Regions from separate parts of the Streptomyces sp. Je 1-4 4N24 genome, predicted to be linked through region 4. Evidence: riboswitches for the same ligand, from Rfam matches in the RefSeq annotation. Region 4 holds a riboswitch; each other region holds the start of a gene.
The links. A riboswitch is a leader RNA that binds a small molecule or an ion and turns the genes downstream of it on or off. The one in region 4 is predicted to bind cobalamin.

Region 1 (5,160 bases), 4.4 Mb from region 4:
CCGCGTTTCTCGGGCAGCAGCCGGCGGCAGTCCCACCGGAGCCGCCCTTCGGGCCCTGAGCAGGGATGACGTGCGGCGGGTGCGAGGTGATGGCCTCGGACCCGCCGCATGCCCCCGCCGCACGCCCTGTTGTTCGCCGTGGGGGCGCTGTGTATCGTCGGAGGCGTGACTTGAAGTTTCAAGTAACTGTCGCGGCCTCGCGGGGCCGCCCCCGACATGCGAAAGAGCGCCCCTGATGACGTCCCCCCTCGGCACCCTCGCGTCCTCGCGCCTCGCCATCCCCACACGATCTGCCCCCTCTCCGCGCGGCTACGACGCCGGGCTCCTCCTGCTGCGCCTCGCGCTCGGACTGACCATGGCGGCCCACGGCGCCCAGAAGCTCTTCGGCTGGTTCGGCGGACCGGGACTGGACGGGACCGGGCAGTTCTTCACGATGAGCGGATATCCGGCGGGCAGGACGATGGCTGTCGTCGCCGGCCTCACCGAGACGCTCGGCGGGCTCGGGCTGGCGGCCGGGCTGCTCACGCCGCTGGCCGGTGCGGCGGTCGTCGGCACGATGATCAATGCCCTTGCCGTGAAGTGGGGCGGCGGCTTCTTCGCACCCAAGGGGGTGGAGTACGAGCTGCTGCTGACCGTCGGTGCGGCGGCACTCACGCTGACCGGGCCCGGCCGCTACGCCATCGACCGTCTCCTGCCCGGCCTGCGTGCAGCTCGGCCGGTCCATGGCCTGCTCGCGCTGCTGCTGGGTGTGGTGATGGCCGCCGGGGTGCTGCTGGTCCGGAAGTGACGCTTGGGATGAGTCCCGGGGGCGGCTGCCTTGCCGCGGGGGTACCGGGAGTGCGCCATGGTCCGGACGCCGGCCGGTCGGATACCGGCCGGCCCTGGGCAGCGGCCGGGTGTGCGAGGTAGAGCAGAAGCAGGGGGCGGCGCCACGGTGGTGTCGCGGCCGGGAGATCGGAGAACAGGCTCCATGTCCGTACGACGTCTGAACCACGCGGTGCTCAACGTCCGCGATGTGCCGCGGTCGGTGGCGTTCTACACCGAGGCCCTCGGGCTGGCGGTGGATGTCGAGATACCGGGGCGGGCCGCGTTTCTCAGCGCTCCCGGCTCACACAACGATCATGATCTGGGGCTGTTCGCGGTGGCACCGGACGCGCCGGGGCCCGAGGCCGGGCGGGTCGGGCTGTACCACCTGGCCTGGGAGGTCGGCACCCTCGGCGAACTCGTCGCGGCCCGGACGCGGCTCACCGAGCGAGGCGCCCTGGTGGGCTCCAGCGATCACCTCGTCGCCAAGTCGCTGTACGCCAAGGACCCGGACGGCAACGAGTTCGAGGTGATGTGGCGGGTCCCGCGGGAGGACTGGCCGGGCCCGGACCTGCCGGACCGGCTGCTGCCCCTCGATCTGGGGGCGGCGCTGGAGCGCTGGGGCCCGGACCGGGAGACGGGCGCCGCCGCCGGCTCGGCCACCTGAGGGGCCCCGGGCGGCCCGAGCTTCCTCAGGTACCGGGCGTGGCCTGCTCCGCCGGCTCCGCTCGCCCGGCCCGCGCCGCCCAGCGCTTCTCGACGCCGGCCAGCCGCCAGTACGCCAGCGCCGCGGCCCACACCACCACGAACAGGCCGACGATGATGAAGCCGGCATTGTCGAGGTCGAGGCCGGAAATCCAGCCGGTCAGCGCGTCGTTGAGGCCGAGCTTGTCGTGCAGCACGGTCACCAGCTCGATGGTGCCGATGAAGAAGGCGACGGCGATCGACAGACCGGTGATGGTGAGGTTGTAGTAGACCTTGCGCACCGGGTTGGAGAACGCCCACTGGTAGGCGAAGTTCATGAAGGTGCCGTCGAGGGTGTCGAACAGGCTCATGCCCGCGGCGAACAGCAGCGGCAGGCACAGGAGCGCGTACCAGGGCAGGCCCGCCGCGGCGCCGCTGCCCGCCATCACCATCAGGGTCACCTCGGTCGCGGTGTCGAAGCCGAGGCCGAAGAGGAAGCCGAGCGGGAACATCTGGCCGGGGCGGGAGATGGAGCGGGTGAACCGCCCCAGGAAGCGGTTCATGAAGCCGCGCGCATCGAGGCGCTGCTCCAGTTCGGCCTCGTCGTAGCGGCCCTCGCGCATCCCGCGGAAGACCCGCCAGATCCCGGCCAGCGCGACGAGGTTGAGGGCGGCGATGAGGTAGAGGAACGTTCCCGAGACCGTGGTGCCGACGGTGCCCAGGATCTGGTGCGTACGGGACTCGTCGTCGAGCAGCGTGCCGGCCAGCTGGGCGCCGCCGGCCACGAGGGCCGCCATCGCCACGACCACGCTGGAGTGTCCGAGGGCGAACCAGAAGCCGACCGAGACCGGACGCTTGCCGTCGGCCATCAGCTTGCGGGTGGTGTTGTCGATCGCGGCGATGTGATCGGCGTCGAAGGCATGCCGCATACCGAGGGTGTACGCGGTGACGCCGAGCCCGACGCCGAAGACCTGGCTGCCGACGGAGTAGTGGTGCGGGACCACGAGCAGGAAGAGCACGCCGAAGGCGACGACATGCAGCCCGGCTATGACGGCCATCAGGCCCGCGGTGCGGAGGGTGTCCTGCCGGCGCCAGCGGAACGCGGCCGGGGCAGGGGTGTTCGGGGTATCGGTGGACAGGGCCATCCGGCGGTCACGCTCCAGCACCTCGTGGATCAGTTCGTGAGATGCCGTGGCCGGTCTCCTGGCTTGGGGGTACCACCCTGCTCCTTCAGAGCTTGGGGGAAGGTGCCCGCTTCCGCCCCCGCCTTCCCGGCCGCGGGCTGCGGTCAGTGGCGCCGCAGGCGCGCCAGGCACCTGCGGAAGGGGTGGAAACTCCCCGATCACAGTGGCGAGGGCCGCTCCGGACTGGGACCACAAGGGTCCGTCACCGGCTTCCCGAACACCACGGCCCGGCCACTCTAGCCGCCGCCCGGACGGCGCTCGATGTGCGGGGGTTTCCGCCGTGCGGAGGGAGAGCGGCCCGCGGTGGGTCAGTGGTCCAGGAGCGGGTCAGTAGTCCAGGGAGCAGAGGAAGGCGTGCAGTTCGTGGTCGAAGAGCGGGGTGTTCTCCAGGTTGACCATATGGGCCGCACCCGGTATTCGGACTCTTCGGGCGCCCGGGACGGTCAGGGCTATCGCATGGGCGTTGGCGGAGATGTCACCGCTGTCGAGATCGCCGTCGAACACGACCGTCGGCACCCGGATCTCGCCGAGGCGGCCGGCGGCGCCGACCTCCAGCGGCATACCGGCACCCATACCGTCGGCATGGACCTCCACATTGGCCGCGGCCGAGGCGCGCATCCGTTCGCGGAATCCCGGGTGCACCGCGGACGGCTCGCGATGGGGCCCGTCCACCCACATCCGCAGGAAGTGCTCGACATACCGCTCCGCGCCGTCCGGTGCGCCGATCGCCGCGACCTGCTCCTTGATGTGCTCCAGGACGAAGGGGTCGGTGAAGGCACGGCCACTGATCCCGGGGGCGGCGAGCGCGAGGGCCGTCACCCGGTCCGGGTGGGCGAGGGCGGTGTCGAGCGCGACCCGCGCGCCGTGGGAAAGGCCGACGAGGACCGCGCTGGGGACATCGAGCGCGTCGAGCAGGGCACACAGATCGTCGTGGTTGGCGTAGTCCCCGGTCACGGTGGAGGACAGGCCGTGGCCGCGGGAGTCGTAACGGATCGCGCGCAGGCCGGAGTTGACCAGCCAGGTGAACTGCTCGTCCCACATGTGCTGGTCGAGCATGCCGCCGTGCAGGAGTACCACCGCAGGGCCCGAGCCGGCCGTCTCGTAGAACAGCTCGCCCTCGTCGACCGGCACGAGGCCGTTGTCGATCTCGGACCAGGCGGTGATTCTCTGCGTCATGCTCCTGACCGTCCTTTGTGCATGAGAGGGGTGGTGGCAGGTCTGCTGTCGTGACCTTCAGGCTTGCCGTTGCTCCCGTTACTGCCTTCACTGCCACGACTGTCCCGACTGCCCCGACTGTCGGTTTCCTCCGGTTGAACGCGCGAGCCGTTCGCCAGGTGCCGGAATTCCTCGCCGAGTCGGTCGAGGACGTGCAGTGCGGTGCGGACGTCCTCGGCGGGCAGGTCGGCCAGCCGCTGCCGCAGCTCCGTCGCCTCGAACTGCTGGATCCCGCGTATCGCCGCCGTGCCTTCGGCGGTGAGCCGGATCAGGGAGGAGCGGCGGTGTGCGGGATTCGGGGCCGTCACGACCAGGCCGAGCTCCGCGGCGTGATTCACCCAGCGCTGCACCGGCTGGCGGTCGAGCCCCAACGTGCGCGCCAACTGCGGGACGGTGCGGGGGCCTTCGGTGTGCAGGGCGTCCAGCAGTGCGTGTTCGCCGGCGGTCATGCCCGTGTCGGCCAGCTCGCGTTCCACCGCGCGCACGACCGTGCGGTGCAGTGGCCACAGGCGTCGGATGACGTCGTACAGCAGATCTTCGCTGGCCGTCGGTTCCCCGGCGCCGTCACCGCCGGCGTGCCCACCGGCGGGTCCGTCGGCATCCCTCTCGATATCCCCCTCAATGACACTCATGATGTCATGATGACATCGGTGATGTCGTTTGGGAAGGGGTCTTCCGCGGAATGGAGTTGAGGAGACGGATGAGTGTGCTGAGGCTCGTGTGACCGGTGGGCGAGTGGCGAATGGGCGAGGAGAGGTGGACGGCGAATGAAGGTCGTTCTGTTGCGTGCGGTCGGGGTCGCCACGGCGGTCTACGGGGCGGCGGTGGCCGCGGTGCCCGATCTGCTGGCACGGCCCTCGGGGCTGGTCGATGAGGAGGGGCGGACCGGCCGGGCCACGCGCACCTCGCTGCGCCCGCTGGCCTGGCGGGACGCGGTGAGCGGGCTGGCCATGGCGATGGCTCCGGACGGCCCGGCGCTGCGCACCGCCGCGTATGTGCGGATCGCGGCCGACTTCGGGGATGCGGTCCTGCTCGGTGTGACGCTGCCCGGCCGCGACCGGAAGCTGGCGGCGGTGGCGGTGTCCGTCGGGTGGGGCGCACTGTCGGTGGCCGGGCTGCTGGCGGGCGGGCGGCAGGAGGTCAGGCGCCCCCGGGCGGCAGAGCCTCTTCGGGGGTGAAGGTGACGACGAGGTCGGCGCGGTCGCGAGTGGCCGCCACGACACGGGCGTTGGCCTCGTCCGAGGCGTGGACGAACCGCTCGGCGTCGGCGCGC
Region 2 (5,160 bases), 4.9 Mb from region 4:
GGCGGCCGCGTCCAGCAGCAGGTCCACGAGGTGGTCATGGAGCAGATTGACCTCGTCGACGTACAGGATCCCGCGGTGCGCGTCCGCCAGCAGGCCCGGCTCGAAGGCCTTCACGCCCTCCGACAGCGCCCGCTCGATGTCCAGCGCGCCGACCAGCCGGTCCTCGGAGGCGCCGACGGGCAGTTCGACCATCCGCGTCGGGCGCTCCTCGACGGCACCCGTCCCGTGCGGCCCGTCGGGACAGCCGGGGTCGGGCGCGGCCGGGGCGCAGGCGAAGCGGCAGCCGCTGATCACGTCCACGGCCGGCATCAGGGCCGACAGCGCCCGGACGGCGGTGCTCTTGGCGGTGCCCTTCTCGCCGCGGACCAGCACGCCGCCCACCGCGGGGCTCACCGCGTTCAGCAGCAGCGCGAGCCGCAGATCGTCCATCCCGACCACTGCGGTGAAGGGGTACTGCGGGGTCGTGTTGTGCGCGGTTGTCATGCTGTGTCGTCCTCCACGTCGCCGTCGAGCTCCGGATTCGTCGTGTGCGTACCCCTCATGGCGCCCCCGGAGGCACGAACGGCAGCCCCTCCGGCACCCCTTCCTCGATCAGCCGCAGCAGCGCACCGGTGTCCGCGTGCTCCTCGATCAGATCGCCCAGCCGGTCCAGCTGCTCCTCGCGCAGGGTGCCGAAGCTGGTGCCGGGGGCCGGGACGAACGCCCGGCCCGCGTCCGCCGCGACCCGCCGCAGGAACGCCCGGCGGAAGCCGTCGCTCTCCAGCGAGCCGTGCCAGTGCGTGCCCCATACGGAGCCGGTCCGGCACCCGTCGAGGAACTCCTCGTCCCCGCCGGTCACTTCGGCGACACCGTGGTGGATCTCGTACCCCTCCACCGGCTCGCCCAGCGCCTCGCCGGCCGGCCGCGCGAGGGTCTTCTCCACCGCGAACCGCACCCGTACGGGCAGCAGTCCCAGCCCCTCGACCGCGCCCGCCTTCGACTCGACCTCGTCCTCGATGTGCTCGCCGAGCATCTGGAAGCCGCCGCAGATGCCCAGCACCGGGCGGCCCTCGGCGGCCCGCCGGGCGATCGCGTCCGCCAGCCCGCGCTCCCGCAGCCACTCCAGCGCCCGCACCGTGCCCCGGGTCCCCGGCAGCACCACCAGGTCGGCGTCGGCCAGCTCCTCGGCCCGGTCCACGAACCGCACCACCACGCCCGGTTCGGCGGCCAGCGCGTCCACGTCCGTGAAGTTCGACATCAGCGGTACGGCACAGACCGCCACCCGCAGTACATCCGCACCGTGCGGCGGCTCCACCACGCTTTCGCGCACCGCGCCGCGCAGCGACACCCTCAGACCGTCCTCCTCGTCGATCCCGAGGCCGTGCGCGAAGGGCAGCACGCCCAGCGTCCGCCGCCCCGTCAGACCGCGCAGCATCTCCAGCCCCGGCTCCAGCAGCGTCACATCACCGCGGAACTTGTTGACCAGATACCCGGCGACCAGCGCCTGGTCCTCCTTGGACAGCAGCGCGGTGGTGCCGAAGAACGAGGCGAACACCCCGCCGCGGTCGATGTCCCCGACCACGACGACCGGGATACGGGCGGCCCGCGCGATGCCCATGTTCACGATGTCGGTCCGCCGCAGATTGATCTCGGCGGGGCTGCCGGCGCCCTCACAGATCACCGCGTCATGGGTACGCCGCAGCTCCTGGAGGCAGTCGGTCACGGTGCCGAGCAACTGCTCCTGGCGCCCGGCGTGGTAACCCCGGGCGCTGAGCTCGCCGACCGGCTTCCCCAGCAGCACCACCTGGCTGCTGCGGTCGCTGCCCGGCTTGAGCAGCACGGGGTTCATCAGCGCGGTCGGCTCCACCCGCGCCGCGGCGGCCTGCATCGCCTGGGCCCGCCCGATCTCCGCGCCCTCGCGTGTGACGAACGAATTCAGCGACATGTTCTGCGCCTTGAAGGGCGCCACCCGGACGCCCTGCCGGACCAGCCAGCGGCAGATGCCCGCCGTCACCACGCTCTTGCCGGCGTCGGACGTCGTGCCGGCCACCAGCAGCCCACCGCCGACGGACCCGCCGGATGCCTTCAACCGCCCGTTCACCGGCTCCTCCTCCTGCGCCGGGACCCCGGCTGTCGTGCGCGCAGCGCCGCGCCGGCCACCAGCCGTGCCGTCACCGTCGTCGCCAGCGCCAGCACGCTCACCCGGCGGGAGAGCCGCACCGCCCGCTCGATGTCGTCCGCCGCCACCGGCGGCGCCGCACCGTTGAGCACCGGACGGTGTTCCACCCGTCCGCCGTACGCCAGCGTGCCGCCCAGCCGTACGCCCAGCGCCCCCGCGAACGAGGCCTCCACCGGGCCCGCGTTGGGGCTCGGATGCGCACCGCCGTCCGCCCGCCAGGCCCGCAGCGCACCGCGCCGGTCGGGGCCCGCGAGCACGGTCAGCGCGGCGGTCAGCCGGGAGCCGGGCCAGCCGGCGAGATCGTCGAGCCGGGCCGCGGCCCAGCCGAAGCGGCGGTAGCGCGGCGACTTGTGCCCCACCATCGCGTCCAGGGTGTTCACCGCGCGGAACGCCACCAGACCGGGCACTCCGCCCAGCGCGCCCCACACCAGGGCGCCCACCACCGCGTCGGAGGTGTTCTCGGCGACCGACTCCACCACCGCACGGGCCATCTGCGGCCCGTCCAGCGCCTGCGGATCGCGCCCGCACAGATGCGGCAGCCGCTCCCGCGCCACGTCCAGGTCACCCGCCGTCAGCGCCCCGCCGACGGCCCGTGCCTCCCGGCCGAGCGAGGTGCCGCCCAGCACGGCCCAGACCGTCGCCGCGGTCAGCGCGACCCGGACGCCGCCGCGGAGCGGTGACGGGGAAGCGGAGGGGGCTGCGGGGGAGGCGGGGTCGGCGCCCCGTACGGCGCGCTGCAGCAGCGCCGCAGCGGCGGCGGCACCGCCCGCACACAGCACGGTGTGAGCCGCGCCGTAACCACGGTGGTCGCGCCACAGCCGGCGCTCGACGGCGCCCGCGGCCCGGCCGAACGCGGCCACCGGATGGCCGCGCCGCGGATCCGCCGCGATCAGGTCGCCGAGAAAGCCGAGGGCCGCGCCGCACGCATATCCCGCGTGTTCGCCGCGCATCGGATCAGACCGCCGTCAGGCCTCGAAGGGGCCCTGCGGCAGCGGGCAGTGGGGATCTCAGGGAGCGGCCGGGCATGGCGGTATGTCCTCACTCAGGGTCCGCGCCCTGGCTCGACGTGACGGCGACAAGAGTCTCCTGGCTCCCGGATCGGCGTGTCCTCCGGCCTTCCAGTCCCGTCTACGTCATCCGACGTACACGAGGCGGACCGTGGCCTTCGCTGGAGGAACGCTCCCCGGTGACAGTGGCGGGACCGCGCCGGATTCACACCGGACTTCCTCAGCTGTCGCCGAATGGCTCCGGCAGTCCACCACGCCCCGCGAATGCCCGTCAACTCACCCTTGACCTGCGGCGCTGTCCCGTGGCAGGCGCTGTGGCGCACGCCACAGCGTGGCAGCCGGGTCACAGACGGTTGCCTGCGCCCCTGATCCCACGTCACTATCTGGTGCACGGCGGCGACGCGGCCGCCGGAAGGGGGCCGGGGGATGCCGGAGCACGCTGACCGTCATGAGATCCGCATCAGGATCACGGGCACGAACAATCCCGAGCAGGACGTCGAGGACCTCAAGGCCTGGCTGGAGCGCGAGCCCTGGCTGAACCGGCGCTCGCACGACTGGGAGCTGCGGCCGGCGGGGGAGCGCGACGAGGGCCCCGGCGACATGGCCATCGGCATCGACGACCTGATCCTGGTCGTCGTCGGCGCGGCGGCCGCCGAGATCACCAAAAGCCTCGGTATCGCCCTGCGCGAGTGGCTGCGGCGCCGCAGGGAGGAACGCGACACCGGCGAACGGCCCGCCGTGGCGGTCGGCGGCGGGGACGGCGAACTGCGCGCACTCGGCGACCCGGGACCGGACGTCCCGGCTCCCGAGCGCTCCGATCCCGGCAGCCCGGCGAACGGGGGCGGCAGCACCGCCGGGGACTGAGCCGGATGGCCGAGTACGACGCACGGGGCAAGGTCAACCGGGCGCTGCTGATCTGTGTCGACGACTACCGGCATCTGCGGCCGCTCCCGGCGGTGCGGGACAACCCCCGGGAACTGGAGCGGGTCCTGCTCGCCCCCGGCACCGATCTGTTCACCAAGGGCGAGGTCGTCATCTGCCGGCCCCAGGAGCCGTGGGAGGTCGAACAGGCGCTGGACGCCGTCATCCAGGAGGCCCGCGGACTGCTGCTGGTGTACTTCTCCGGCCACGGCCGGGTGGGCCCGGACGGCGGCAACCTGCAGCTCATGGTCGGTGCGTCGGAACGGCGTCACAAGACCGTCTCCTGGCAGGACCTGGTGCTGTCCTACCTGGACAACGCCCGGGCCGACCGGGTCGTGATCGTCCTGGAGTGCTGTTACGCCGGCAACGCCGGTGAGGCCTTCCACGCCTGCCGCACCCCGACGTCACTGCTGATGGCCGCGCAGCCCAACCGCCGTATCTTCAGCGGCGAGGAGCCCACCGGCGGCAGTGTCTTCACCCGTGCCCTGCTGCGGACCCTGGAACAGGGCATCCCCGGCAAGCGGTTCGTCACCTTCGAGGACCTCGTCCGGGAGCTGCGGGAACAACTGGCCGGCGAGCGGACCCCGATGGGCGACGTCTGGGAGCCCCGCTCGGCGAAGCAGAACACCGTCGACGACGTCATCCTCTCCTTCGCCACCCCCGATATCCGGCCGCCCACCCCGCTGCGGATCCGAGTGCGCCGCCGGCTGAACTCCCACTTCCGGCACTGGTTCCGCATCCTGATGGTGCTGGCGATCATCCTCGTACCGGCCACCGCGGGCGTCGTGCTGCTCAATCTCCCGAACGACGCGGAAGCCTGCCCGCCCGCCCTCGAACTGCGGCTGCTGACCGCCCCCGAGGCCGAACCCGCGCTCCGCCAGGCGGCCTTCGACTACGAGATGTCCGGCGCCAACACCCGGCCCCTCAACGGCGAGGGCGACCTCCCCGACGGTTGCCGGCGCGCCCAGATCACCGTCTACTCCGCCGCCAAGGACCAGGTCGACCAGGGCTTCGCCGCCGCCGACCGCTGGCAGGGCGAGGCCCACGGCACCGGCAAGGACGGGCCGGACGACC
Region 3 (5,160 bases), 4.4 Mb from region 4:
GCGGCAGTCCGGCCTCCGTCACGATCTCCGCGAGCAGGTACGCGTCGAGCGGGGTCTCCGGTGACACCTTCAGCACCACGGAGCAGCCGGCCAGCAGCGCCGGCGCGAGCTTGGCGGCTGCGGTGAACTGCGGGACGTTCCACGGCACCACGGCCGCGACCACTCCGGCCGGTTCCCGCCGCACCAGCAGCGGTCCCAGCACCCCGCTCCGCCGCTCCTCGAACGGGAAGTCGCGGGCCACCGTGAGCGCCGCGTCCCACACCAGCATCGCGGCCAGCGACTGCACCATGACACCGGAGGTGAAGGGAGTGCCGTTCTCCGCGCTGATGACCTTGGCGATCTCCTCGCTGCGGGCCGCGAAGGCGTCCTTGATACGGGTCACCACCGCGATCCGGTCCGCCAGCGGGGCGTTCGCCCACACCCCGGACGCGAAGGACGTACGGGCCGCGGCCACCGCACGGTCGACATCGTCCCGGGAGGCGTGCGGCACCCGGCCGATGACCTGTTCGGTGTGGGGCGAGACGACCTCGATCGTGTCGCGGCCGGCCGGATCGGCCCACTCACCACCTATGTAGAGCTTGCCGTGCTCGACGAGGTCGCTCATCGCTGCCGCCTCCTGCGGGTTGGCCGCCTGTCCGGCGGTCCCTGCCGGTTCCCTGTCGTTGCCGAGGTGCATCGCCGTTGCCAAGGCGCATCGTCGTTGCCGAGGTAATTCGTCGCTGTTGAGGCACTTCGTCGTTGCCGAGGTACTTCGTCGTTGCCGAGGTACATCGTGGTTGCCAAGGGACATCGGATGCGCTTGCCGGCGGTGTATTCAGACCCACTCACCGCATCAGGAACTGATACCAGTTCTAGTTCGAGGAGTCCACGGCACCGACCGAATCCCAACTCGCCGCAGCAGAAGGGGCACTTCAGGCCGCATTGAAACCAGTTCTAGTTATAGTGAGGGCCGGGTACCGGGTGTAGGCCACACCGAGAGGGGACCGGGATGACCACGCAGGTGACCGACCACAAGGGCGGGGTGTGGAGCATCGCCGTCCCCATCCCGGACAACCCGCTCGGCCACACCCTCGTCCACCTCCTGGAGACCGACCGCGGGCCGGTGCTCATCGACACCGGCTGGGACGATCCGGACTCCTGGGACACCCTCGTCGCCGGCGTCACCGCCTGCGGGTTCGACCTCACCGACCTGCACGGCGTCCTGATCACCCACCATCACCCCGACCACCACGGCCTGTCCGCCAAGGTCCGGGAGGCCTCCGGTGCCTGGATCGCGATGCATGCCGCCGACACCGCGGTGGTCCGCCGCACGCGCGCTGCCGAACCGGGTCAGTGGCTCGATTACCTGCTCACCAAGCTCGCGGCGGCGGGCGCACCGGACGACCATCTGGCGCCTCTGCGGAAGGCGCGTGCCACAGGGGGCGGCCGGAAGCTGCCCGGCCGGCGGGCCGCGCTGCCGGACCGCGGTATCGACCCCGGCGCACTGCTCGACCTGCCGGGGCGCCGGGTGCGCGCCATCTGGACGCCCGGTCACACCCCCGGGCATGTGTGCCTCCACCTGGAGGAGGAACACCCCTCGGCGCGGACCCCCGGCTTCGGCCGGCTGTTCTCCGGCGACCACCTCCTGCCCGGCATCACCCCGCACATCGGCCTGTACGAGGCCCCGGACGACGGTCTTGGCGCGCACGACGGGGAGGGCTTGCGGGAGGGCACCGACCCCCTGGGCGACTACCTCGACTCCCTCGAACGCGTCGGCCGGCTCGCCCCCGCCGAGGTGCTGCCCGCCCATCAGCACGCCTTCGCCGACGCCGGCAGCCGGGTGCGCGCGCTGATCGCCCACCACGAGGAACGGCTTGCCCGGCTGAGAGCGCTGCTCCAGGAACCGCGCACCGTCTGGCAGCTCGCCGAGACCATGGAGTGGAACCGCCCCTGGGAGCAGATCCCGTACGGCTCCCGCAACATCGCCGTGTCGGAGGCCGAGGCCCATCTGCGCCGTCTGGTGAAGCTGGGGCATGCGGAGGGGGTGCCGGGCTCCGATCCGGTGACCTACCGGGCGGTGGGATAGCCCGGTCGTCCCGCCGTCGCCTTCTGTGGCGAGGCGGGGGCGGGCCGCTTGACGTGTGCCCGGCGCCTGGCCTCTTCGGCGCTCCGTCCGGTTCGGCGCCCAGCAGGTTCGGCGCCCGGCAGGTTCGGCGCCCGGCAGGTTCGGCGCTCAACTCGTGCCGGGCTCCGTCCGTCCGGCTCATTCGGCCCCCATCCGCCCGGCCCGCGTCCGACTCCCGTCCGCCCGGCCCGCGTCCGGCTCCCGTCCGCCCGGCTCGTGCGCGGCTCCCTCCGGCTCGCGCCCGGTTCGGTCGGCTCGTACGTGCGAGCGAGCGCCCGGCGGGTGCCGGTTAAGGTGTGCGGGACAACTTCATCCGTACCCGATCGGGGGAAGCCGGTGGAAATCCGGCGCTGACCCGCAACCGTGAGGACGGCCCGTCCGTACCGCGCCGGCTGGCCCGGCAGGGACGGCCGTACGAGCCGGAGCACCCGAGGGGGCACGACCAAGGCTCCCGCCACCGGAAACGTCCGCCACACGGACGGCCGGTGCGCGGCACCGTCGAGGTATACGGAGCTGAGCCCGGTGCCACCGCGTCGCGATCCGAGGGGATCGGCGCGCGGGTGGCCGGCCGAGCGTGGCTGCGTACATCGCCGCGACCCGACCCGAGAGGCACCGACCCGATGGCCCCCATGGCTTCCATGGCTCACCAGGCCCCCCTGACGCACCCCGTCGCCTTCCTGGCGCGCCGCGCCGCCACGGCGCTGGCGGCCGCGGTGGTGCTGGGCGCGGCCGCTGCCCCCGCCGCGTACGCCGACTCCCCGTCCGCGTCCCCCAAGAAGCTGCCGGACGGCCTGTACGGCACCAAGGACCCGCAGTACGACGGGGTCTGGCGGCAGTCGCTGGCACTGCTGGCGCAGGACACGGTGGGGCTGCGGCCCGCGGCGTCCGCCGTGCGCTGGCTGGTCGGGCAGCAGTGCGCCGACGGCGCGTTCACCGCCTTCCGCGCCGAACCCGGCAAGCCCTGCGACGGCAAGACCATGCGGGACACCAACCAGACGGCCGCCGCCGTGCAGGCACTGGCCGCGCTCGGCGGGCACGGTGACACCGTGCAGAAGGCCGTGGACTGGCTGAAATCCGTGCAGAACGAGGACGGCGGCTGGAGCTCGATGCCCGGTTCGGCCAGCGACGCCAACTCCACGTCCGTGGTCATCGGCGCACTCGCGGCGGCGGGCGAGAAGCCGCGGTCCGTGACGTCGAAGAAGGGCGGCAAGACCCCCTACGACGGGCTGCTCACCTTCCAGCTGGGCTGCGATGCGAAGGAGGGCGAGCGCGGCGCGTTCACCTTCCAGCTCAAAGGCGCCGCCCCGAACGCCGACGCCACCGCGGCCGCCGCGACCGGAGCGCTCGGCAAGGGCTTTGTCGTCGCGCCCGCAGACCACCGCGCAAACACCCCGGTCAAGCCGCTGAACTGCAAGGGCACCGGGGGTGAGAAGGCGGGCAAGGGCGATCCGGCGCAGGCCGCGGAGGGCGGCGACGCCTACCTCGTCGCCCAGCTCGACAAGAACGGGCAGCATCTGCTCTCCGCGATGCCGGGCGCCGAGAAGCAGCCCGACGTCGGCAACACCGCCGACGCCGTGGTGGCGCTGGCCGCCGGCGGGCACGGTGCCGCCGCCGCGAAGCCGCTGAAGTGGCTGGAGAAGAACGCGGCGGACTGGGCCGAGCAGAGCGGCCCCGCCGCATACGCCCAGCTGGTGCTGGCCGCGCACGCCACCGGCACCGACCCGCGCTCCTTCGGCGGCACCGACCTGGTGGCCGCGCTCAACGCCACCGGCCCCAAGCCGGCCGCCGCTCCGCAGAAGGACGCCGGGGACTCCGACGACTCCGCGGACGGCGGCGGCATCAGCGTGTGGTGGGTCATCGGCGTCGGCCTCGCCATCGGCGCCGGCATCGGGTTCCTGCTGAGCAGCCGGAAGAAGAACCAGCTCTGATGCGGCGTACCAGGATCGCCGGCGCCGTACTGCTGGCCGGTACGGTCACCGGCCTGGCCGCCGGGCCCGCGCAGGCGCAGGAGTACCGCTACTGGTCGTTCTGGGACGGCAAGGGCGGCTCCTGGGCGTACGCCACCCAAGGGCCGGCCACCCTGCGGCCGGCCGACGGCGCGGTCGAGGGCTTCCGCTTCACCGTCGGCGCCGACTCCGCCGCGGCCGGCAAGCCGCGCGGGGCCGCCGACTTCGACGCGATCTGCCGCGACACCCCCGCCGAGGACGGCCGTAAACGGATCGGCATCGTCCTGGACTTCGGCACCGCGGCGGACGCGCCCGGCGGCGAGCGGCCGCCGAAGGCCAGGACGGCGTGTGCCCAGGTGCCCGAGGACGCCTCGGCGGGCGAGGCGCTGGCGGCGGTCGCCCGGCCGCTGCGCTATGACGCCAATGCCCTGCTGTGTGCCATCGCCGGCTATCCGAAGGCGGGGTGCGCGGAGGCGGTGAGCGGGTCGAAGGGACAGGCGCCGTCCGCCGCACCGTCCGCGGGAGCGGGGGACCGTGACGGCGCAGACGGCGAGGGCGGCGGGAGCGGGGACGGCGGGCCGTCCGCAGGGCTGCTCGGCGGGATCGCGGCCGTCGCCGTCCTGGGTGCGGCAGCGGTGTGGCAGGCACGCCGCCGACGCGGATGAGCGCCCCGCAGGCGACCCGCACCACCGCGCTGCACGCCGGCGCCTGGTGGCTGTGGGCGCTGGGACTGGCCACCGCGGCCTCCCGCACCACCGATCCTCTGCTGCTGGGGCTGCTGGTGGGCGTGGCCGGCTATGTCGTCGCGGCACGTCGTACGGACGCGCCGTGGGCCCGCTCGTACGGCGCGTTCGTCAAGCTCGGACTGGTCGTGATCGCCATCCGGCTGGTCTTCGCCTTCTTCCTGGGCTCGCCGATTCCCGGTACGCACACCCTGGTCACCCTGCCCGAAGTGCCGCTGCCGGACTGGGCGAAGGGCGTCCGGATCGGCGGCCGGGTCACCGCGGAGGGCATGGTCTTCGCCCTGTACGACGGGCTGAAACTGGCCACTCTCCTCATCTGTGTGGGCGCCGCCAATGCGCTCGCCAACCCCGCCCGGCTCCTGAAGTC
Region 4 (5,160 bases):
AGGGCGGTGAATACCGACACAACCGCCACCCGTGAGGCCGACGCCGAACGACTCCGTAATGCCCTCGTCGACCAGATCCGCGCAGACGGGCATGCCCGCACGCCCGACGTAGAGGCCGCACTGCGCACCGTGCCCCGCCACAAGTTCGTGCCCGACGCTTCGCTCGAAGGCGCCTACGCCAACTCGCCGGTGAACATCAAGTACGACGCCGACGGCACGTCGATCTCCTGCGCCTCCCAGCCGGGCGTCGTCGCCCTCATGCTGGACCAGCTTGAGGCCCAGCCCGGCGAGCGCATCCTCGAACTCGGCGCCGGCACCGGCTACAACGCCGCTCTGCTTGCTCACTTGGTCGGCGAGACCGGACACGTCACCACCATCGACGTTGACGACGACCTCGTGGAGGGCACCCGCACCCACCTCGCCGCCGCCGGTGTCCTCAACGTCGAGCCGCTGACCCGCGACGGCGCCGTTGGTCACGCCGAGGGCGCACCGTATGACCGGATCGTCGCCACCGTTGGCGCGCACGGCGTCCCCCACGCCTGGCTCGACCAGCTTGCCCCCGGCGGCCGGCTCGTGGTCCCCCAACGCCTCAAGGGCAGCGTGTCTCGGTCCATCGCCTACGAGCAGCGTGACGGCCGATGGATGTCCCTGGGCAGCGAGATGAATACGTTCATGCCGCTCAGGAGGGGCATCGCCGATGACGACCGTCGCGTCGTGCCCCTCAGCGCGGACGGAACCGTACGGCTCCAGGCTCCCGCGGGTCAGCACATCGATGCCGACGCCCTGGCCGGTGTACTGGACCAGCCGCGCACCGAGGAGTGGACCGGCATGATGGTCCGGGCCATGGAGTCGCCGGAGTGGATGGAGCTTTTCGTCTCCTGCTCTCTGCCGTCCGGCCTGATCCGGATGCTGTTCCCGAAGGCCGCCAAGGGCACGCTGCTCGCCGAGGACCCCTACCCGTCGTCGACGGCGGCGATCGACAAGGGCGCCGTCGCCTACCTCGCCCGGCGACTGTCCGACCAGACGCCCCCCGAAGGCGGCAAGCTGTGGGAGTTCGGCGTCATCGGTCACGGCCCCGGCAGTGACGAGTTGGCTGCGAAGGTCGCGGACGCCATCCGCACCTGGGACCGCGACTACCGCGGTCGTGAGGCGACCTTCGAGCTCCAACCCCTCGACGCCCCTGCGATCGAGCAGCGCCCCGGCCTCTTCGCTCTCGACACCCCGCTGAACCGCATCGTCGTCGACTGGCAGTAACACCCCATGGACGGTGCCCGTCGGCCGAGCGACGGCGGGCACCGTCGTCTCCGCACCTCATCACTCTCGTCTATTGGGGGGCCTATGGACCCGCACGGCCGCATAGCCCAGCGATTCCCGCTCGTCGCCCGGTTCCGGCCCGCTTGCCTGCCTCTGCCCGAGCGCGTGCGCGCCCTCGCCGACCTCGCCGACACCGCAGTGCGCAAAGCCGATCAGGGGCTCGCCTCGGCGGTCTACAACCAGGCGGCACTCATCGCCTCCGACGTGGATGTTCCCGAGCTGGCCGGCGAGATGTGCCACCAGCACGCCGCCGCCTACCTCCACGCCTGCCCGCTGCCGGGCATGTCCGCGATCCGCGCCCTCGAACCCGTCGTCAACCTCGCCCGCCTGCAGATCCGCGCGGGCCGCGCCGACAACGGTCGCCAGCGCCTCCTCGCCCTGTACAAGGCTGTCGGCCAGGCCGCAGCCGCTCAATGTGAGGGCGTCACCGTGCCGGCAGACCTCACCGCGACTCCGGAGGATCGTCGAGAGGTGTGTGCGTGGCTGTGGCGGGTCCTCCTCGCCGACGGCACCCGCACCCTCACCATCAACGGACGCTGGAACGAGGCCTTGGCACATATCGAGGCGCACCGCGGCGTGGGTAGACGGATGCTTGACGGCCGCCAAGTCGCAGTCCTCGCCGCCCTCACCACGGACGATACGCCGCGCGCTGCGGTCATCCTTGCGAACACGACGGCCGGCGAACCATGGGAGCAGGCCGTCACAGCTTGTCTCGCCGCACTGTGCCGCCATGCATCCGACCAGCTGGCCGTCCCCTCCGTGAACGACCTGGTGAAGACTTGCCTTGAGTGGGAGGCCGAACCCGGCTTGACCCTGTTCGACATCCGGCTCGGCCTCACGACACTGGACGTCATTGGCTCTGTCGAGAACGCGGCAGCGCACCGCCTCATCGAAGACCTGGTTCGCCGGACAACGGAAGCCCGTGACGGATACGCGGCCCGCGAGATCCTTGCGCATCCGCTGTGCTCCGCTCTCATCACAGGCCAACAGGCGTACGACTGCGGCGACCTGGTACGCGATTGTGCTCTGGGAGGGCGTTCTCTCACCCCGCGTTTGCAGGAGGATCTCACCACCGTGCTGCGCACGAGCGACAGAGTGATCCGGGACAGTCTCTAGGAGCTGGAGCGCACTCCAGGGCAAGCCACGGCGCGGCGGGCGGGGCCGTACGGCGGCCCCGGCGGTGGCCCATGTCACCCGCGGGAGCCGGGGTCCCGGTGTCCGATCCGGGCGGCAGCGCCTAGGGTGGCCGGTGCAACTGGTTCGCCCTGCCCGCCAGGCAGGCGCGTCGCAAGAGGGAACCCGGTGGAAATCCGGGACTGCCCCGCAGCGGTGAGTGGGAACGACCGCCGTCATACGCACTGGGCCCGGCCGGGTCTGGGAAGCGACGGCCAGTAGATGTCCGCCTTCGGCGGACGTGCCCGCGAGTCCGAAGACCTGCCAGTGCCCCCGCGCCACCGGTGCGCGGGGTGATCTCGGTGACCTCGAGGGCGGGTCGGCGGACACATCGGGCGGGCACGGCCGGCGGCAGAGCGCCGGGGCCCGCCAGGTTTGCCGTCCCTTCGCGTTCTCGACCCTCCCGGGGTCCATGGAGACACACTCGCGAAGGAGAGTTCCGTGACCAGCAGGTCCGCAGCCGCGGCAGCACGAGCGACCGTGCACGGCTACCCCCGTCAGGGGCCGAACCGTGAACTGAAGAAGGCCATCGAGGGCTACTGGAAGGGCCGGGTCGGCGCCGACGCCCTCCGCACCACCGCCGCCGGGCTGCGCCGCGACAACTGGCAGCAGCTCGCCGGGGCCGGCGTCCACGAGGTGCCGACGGGCGACTTCTCGTACTACGACCACGTCCTGGACACCAGCGTGATGGTCGGCGCGATCCCGGCCCGGCACCGCGCCGCGGTGGCCGCCGACCCCCTGGACGGCTACTTCGCGATGGCCCGAGGCACCCAGGACGTGGCGCCGCTGGAAATGACCAAGTGGTTCGACACCAACTATCACTACCTCGTACCGGAGTTGGGGCCGGACACGGTCTTCGCCGCGGACTCCGCCCAGCAGGTCGGCCAGCTGACGGAGGCGCTCGGCCTGGGCCTTGCCGCGCGCCCGGTCCTCGTCGGGCCGGTCACCTACCTCCTGCTGGCCAAGCCCGCGCCCGGCGTCGCGGCCGGCTTCGATCCGCTGACGCTGCTCGACCGGCTGCTGCCCGTCTACGCCGAGGTGCTCGCCGACCTGCGGGCGGCCGGCGCCGACTGGGTGCAGCTGGACGAGCCGGCGCTGGTGCAGGACCGCTCCCCCGCCGTGCTGAACGCGGCGGCCCGCGCCTACCGCGACCTCGGCACACTCACCGACCGCCCACAGCTGCTGGTCGCCTCGTACTTCGACCGGCTGGGCGAGGCGCTGCCGGTGCTGGCCAAGGCGCCCGTCGAGGGCCTGGCGCTGGACTTCACCGGACCCGCGGCCGGCAACCTCAAGGATCTCGCTGCGGTCGGCGGGCTGCCCGGCAAGCGGCTGATCGCCGGTGTCGTCAACGGCCGCAATGTGTGGATCAACCACTACGAGAAGTCGCTGGCCACCCTGGGCACGCTCCTGGGCCTGGCCGGGCGGGTCGATGTGTCGTCCTCCTGCTCGCTGCTGCACGTCCCGCTGGACACCGGCGCCGAGCGGGACATCGACCCGCAGATCGCCCGCTGGCTGGCCTTCGCCCGGCAGAAGACCACCGAGATCGTGACACTGGCACGCGGTCTGGCGCGGGGCACCGACACCATCGCGGCCGAACTCGCCGCCAACCGCGCGGACCTGTCCTCCCGGGCGGGCTCGGCGCTCACCCATGACCCGCAGGTGCGCTCCCGCGCCGCGGCCGTCACCGACACCGACGGCCGCCGTTCCCAGCCGTACGCCGAACGTGCCGCAGCCCAGCGCGCGCACCTCGGGCTGCCGCTGCTGCCGACCACCACCATCGGCTCGTTCCCGCAGACCGCCGAACTGCGCACCGCCCGCGCCGAACTGCGGGCCGGGCGGCTCGACGCCGCGGGGTACGAGGAGCGGATCTCGGCGGAGATCCGCGAGGTCCTCGCCTTCCAGGAGAAGGCCGGTATCGATGTGCTGGTGCACGGTGAGCCGGAACGCAACGACATGGTGCAGTACTTCGCCGAGCAGCTGACCGGCTACCTCGCCACCCAGCACGGCTGGGTGCAGTCCTACGGCACGCGCTATGTACGGCCGCCGATCCTGGCCGGGGACATCTCCCGCCCCGGGCCGATGACCGTGCGCTGGACCCGCTACGCCCAGTCGCTCACCGAGCGGCCGGTCAAGGGCATGCTCACCGGCCCGGTCACCATGCTCGCCTGGTCCTTCGTCCGCGACGACCAGCCGCTGGGCGACACCGCCCGCCAGGTGGCGCTCGCCCTGCGCGACGAGGTGAACGATCTGGAGGCGGCGGGCACTTCGGTCATCCAGGTCGACGAGCCGGCACTGCGCGAGACGCTGCCGCTGCGCGCCGCCGGCCATGCGGAGTACCTGGCCTGGGCCACCGAGGCGTTCCGGCTCACCACCGGCGGGGTCCGGCCGGACACCCAGATCCACACCCATATGTGCTACGCGGAGTTCGGGGACATCCTCCGGGCCATCGAGGACCTCGACGCCGATGTCATCAGCCTGGAGGCGGCCCGCTCCCATATGCAGGTCGCCTCGGAGCTCGCCACGGCGGGCTATCCGCGCGAGGTGGGGCCCGGTGTCTATGACATCCACTCGCCGCGCGTCCCGGACGTGGCCGAGGCAACTGCCCTGCTGCGCAAGGGACTTGACGCCATTCCCGCCGAGCGGCTGTGGGTCAACCCGGACTGCGGTCTGAAG

Region 1: linked by a shared signal. The riboswitch ahead of SLV14N_RS27970 (HoxN/HupN/NixA family nickel/cobalt transporter) and the one ahead of metE (5-methyltetrahydropteroyltriglutamate--homocysteine S-methyltransferase) in region 4 are both predicted to bind cobalamin.
Region 2: linked by a shared signal. The riboswitch ahead of SLV14N_RS30410 (cobalamin biosynthesis protein) and the one ahead of metE (5-methyltetrahydropteroyltriglutamate--homocysteine S-methyltransferase) in region 4 are both predicted to bind cobalamin.
Region 3: linked by a shared signal. The riboswitch ahead of SLV14N_RS28140 (prenyltransferase/squalene oxidase repeat-containing protein) and the one ahead of metE (5-methyltetrahydropteroyltriglutamate--homocysteine S-methyltransferase) in region 4 are both predicted to bind cobalamin.

Annotation. Positions count from the first base shown of each region.
Region 1 covers NZ_CP110836.1:6,405,764-6,410,923, forward strand. Annotated here, with positions in the region: gene SLV14N_RS27955 (enoyl-CoA hydratase/isomerase family protein) at 1-59, shown strand, start outside; gene SLV14N_RS27960 (DoxX family protein) at 236-787, shown strand; gene SLV14N_RS27965 (VOC family protein) at 971-1,471, shown strand; gene SLV14N_RS27970 (HoxN/HupN/NixA family nickel/cobalt transporter) at 1,497-2,633, opposite strand; cobalamin riboswitch at 2,664-2,912, opposite strand; gene SLV14N_RS27975 (alpha/beta fold hydrolase) at 3,000-3,848, opposite strand; gene SLV14N_RS27980 (MarR family winged helix-turn-helix transcriptional regulator) at 3,845-4,519, opposite strand; gene SLV14N_RS27985 (hypothetical protein) at 4,655-5,065, shown strand; gene SLV14N_RS27990 (nucleoside/nucleotide kinase family protein) at 5,028-5,160, opposite strand, start outside.
Region 2 covers NZ_CP110836.1:6,974,155-6,979,314, forward strand. Annotated here, with positions in the region: gene SLV14N_RS30400 (putative cobaltochelatase) at 1-483, opposite strand, end outside; gene SLV14N_RS30405 (cobyric acid synthase) at 539-2,080, opposite strand; gene SLV14N_RS30410 (cobalamin biosynthesis protein) at 2,077-3,108, opposite strand; cobalamin riboswitch at 3,238-3,388, opposite strand; gene SLV14N_RS30415 (hypothetical protein) at 3,592-4,029, shown strand; gene SLV14N_RS30420 (caspase family protein) at 4,035-5,160, shown strand, end outside.
Region 3 covers NZ_CP110836.1:6,442,924-6,448,083, reverse strand. Annotated here, with positions in the region: gene SLV14N_RS28150 (aldehyde dehydrogenase) at 1-604, opposite strand, end outside; gene SLV14N_RS28145 (MBL fold metallo-hydrolase) at 989-2,065, shown strand; cobalamin riboswitch at 2,394-2,555, shown strand; gene SLV14N_RS28140 (prenyltransferase/squalene oxidase repeat-containing protein) at 2,725-4,032, shown strand; gene SLV14N_RS28135 (SCO2322 family protein) at 4,032-4,715, shown strand; gene SLV14N_RS28130 (CbiQ family ECF transporter T component) at 4,712-5,160, shown strand, end outside.
Region 4 covers NZ_CP110836.1:2,043,985-2,049,144, forward strand. Annotated here, with positions in the region: gene fxlM (methyltransferase, FxLD system) at 1-1,254, shown strand, start outside; gene SLV14N_RS08690 (hypothetical protein) at 1,339-2,430, shown strand; cobalamin riboswitch at 2,569-2,756, shown strand; gene metE (5-methyltetrahydropteroyltriglutamate--homocysteine S-methyltransferase) at 2,929-5,160, shown strand, end outside.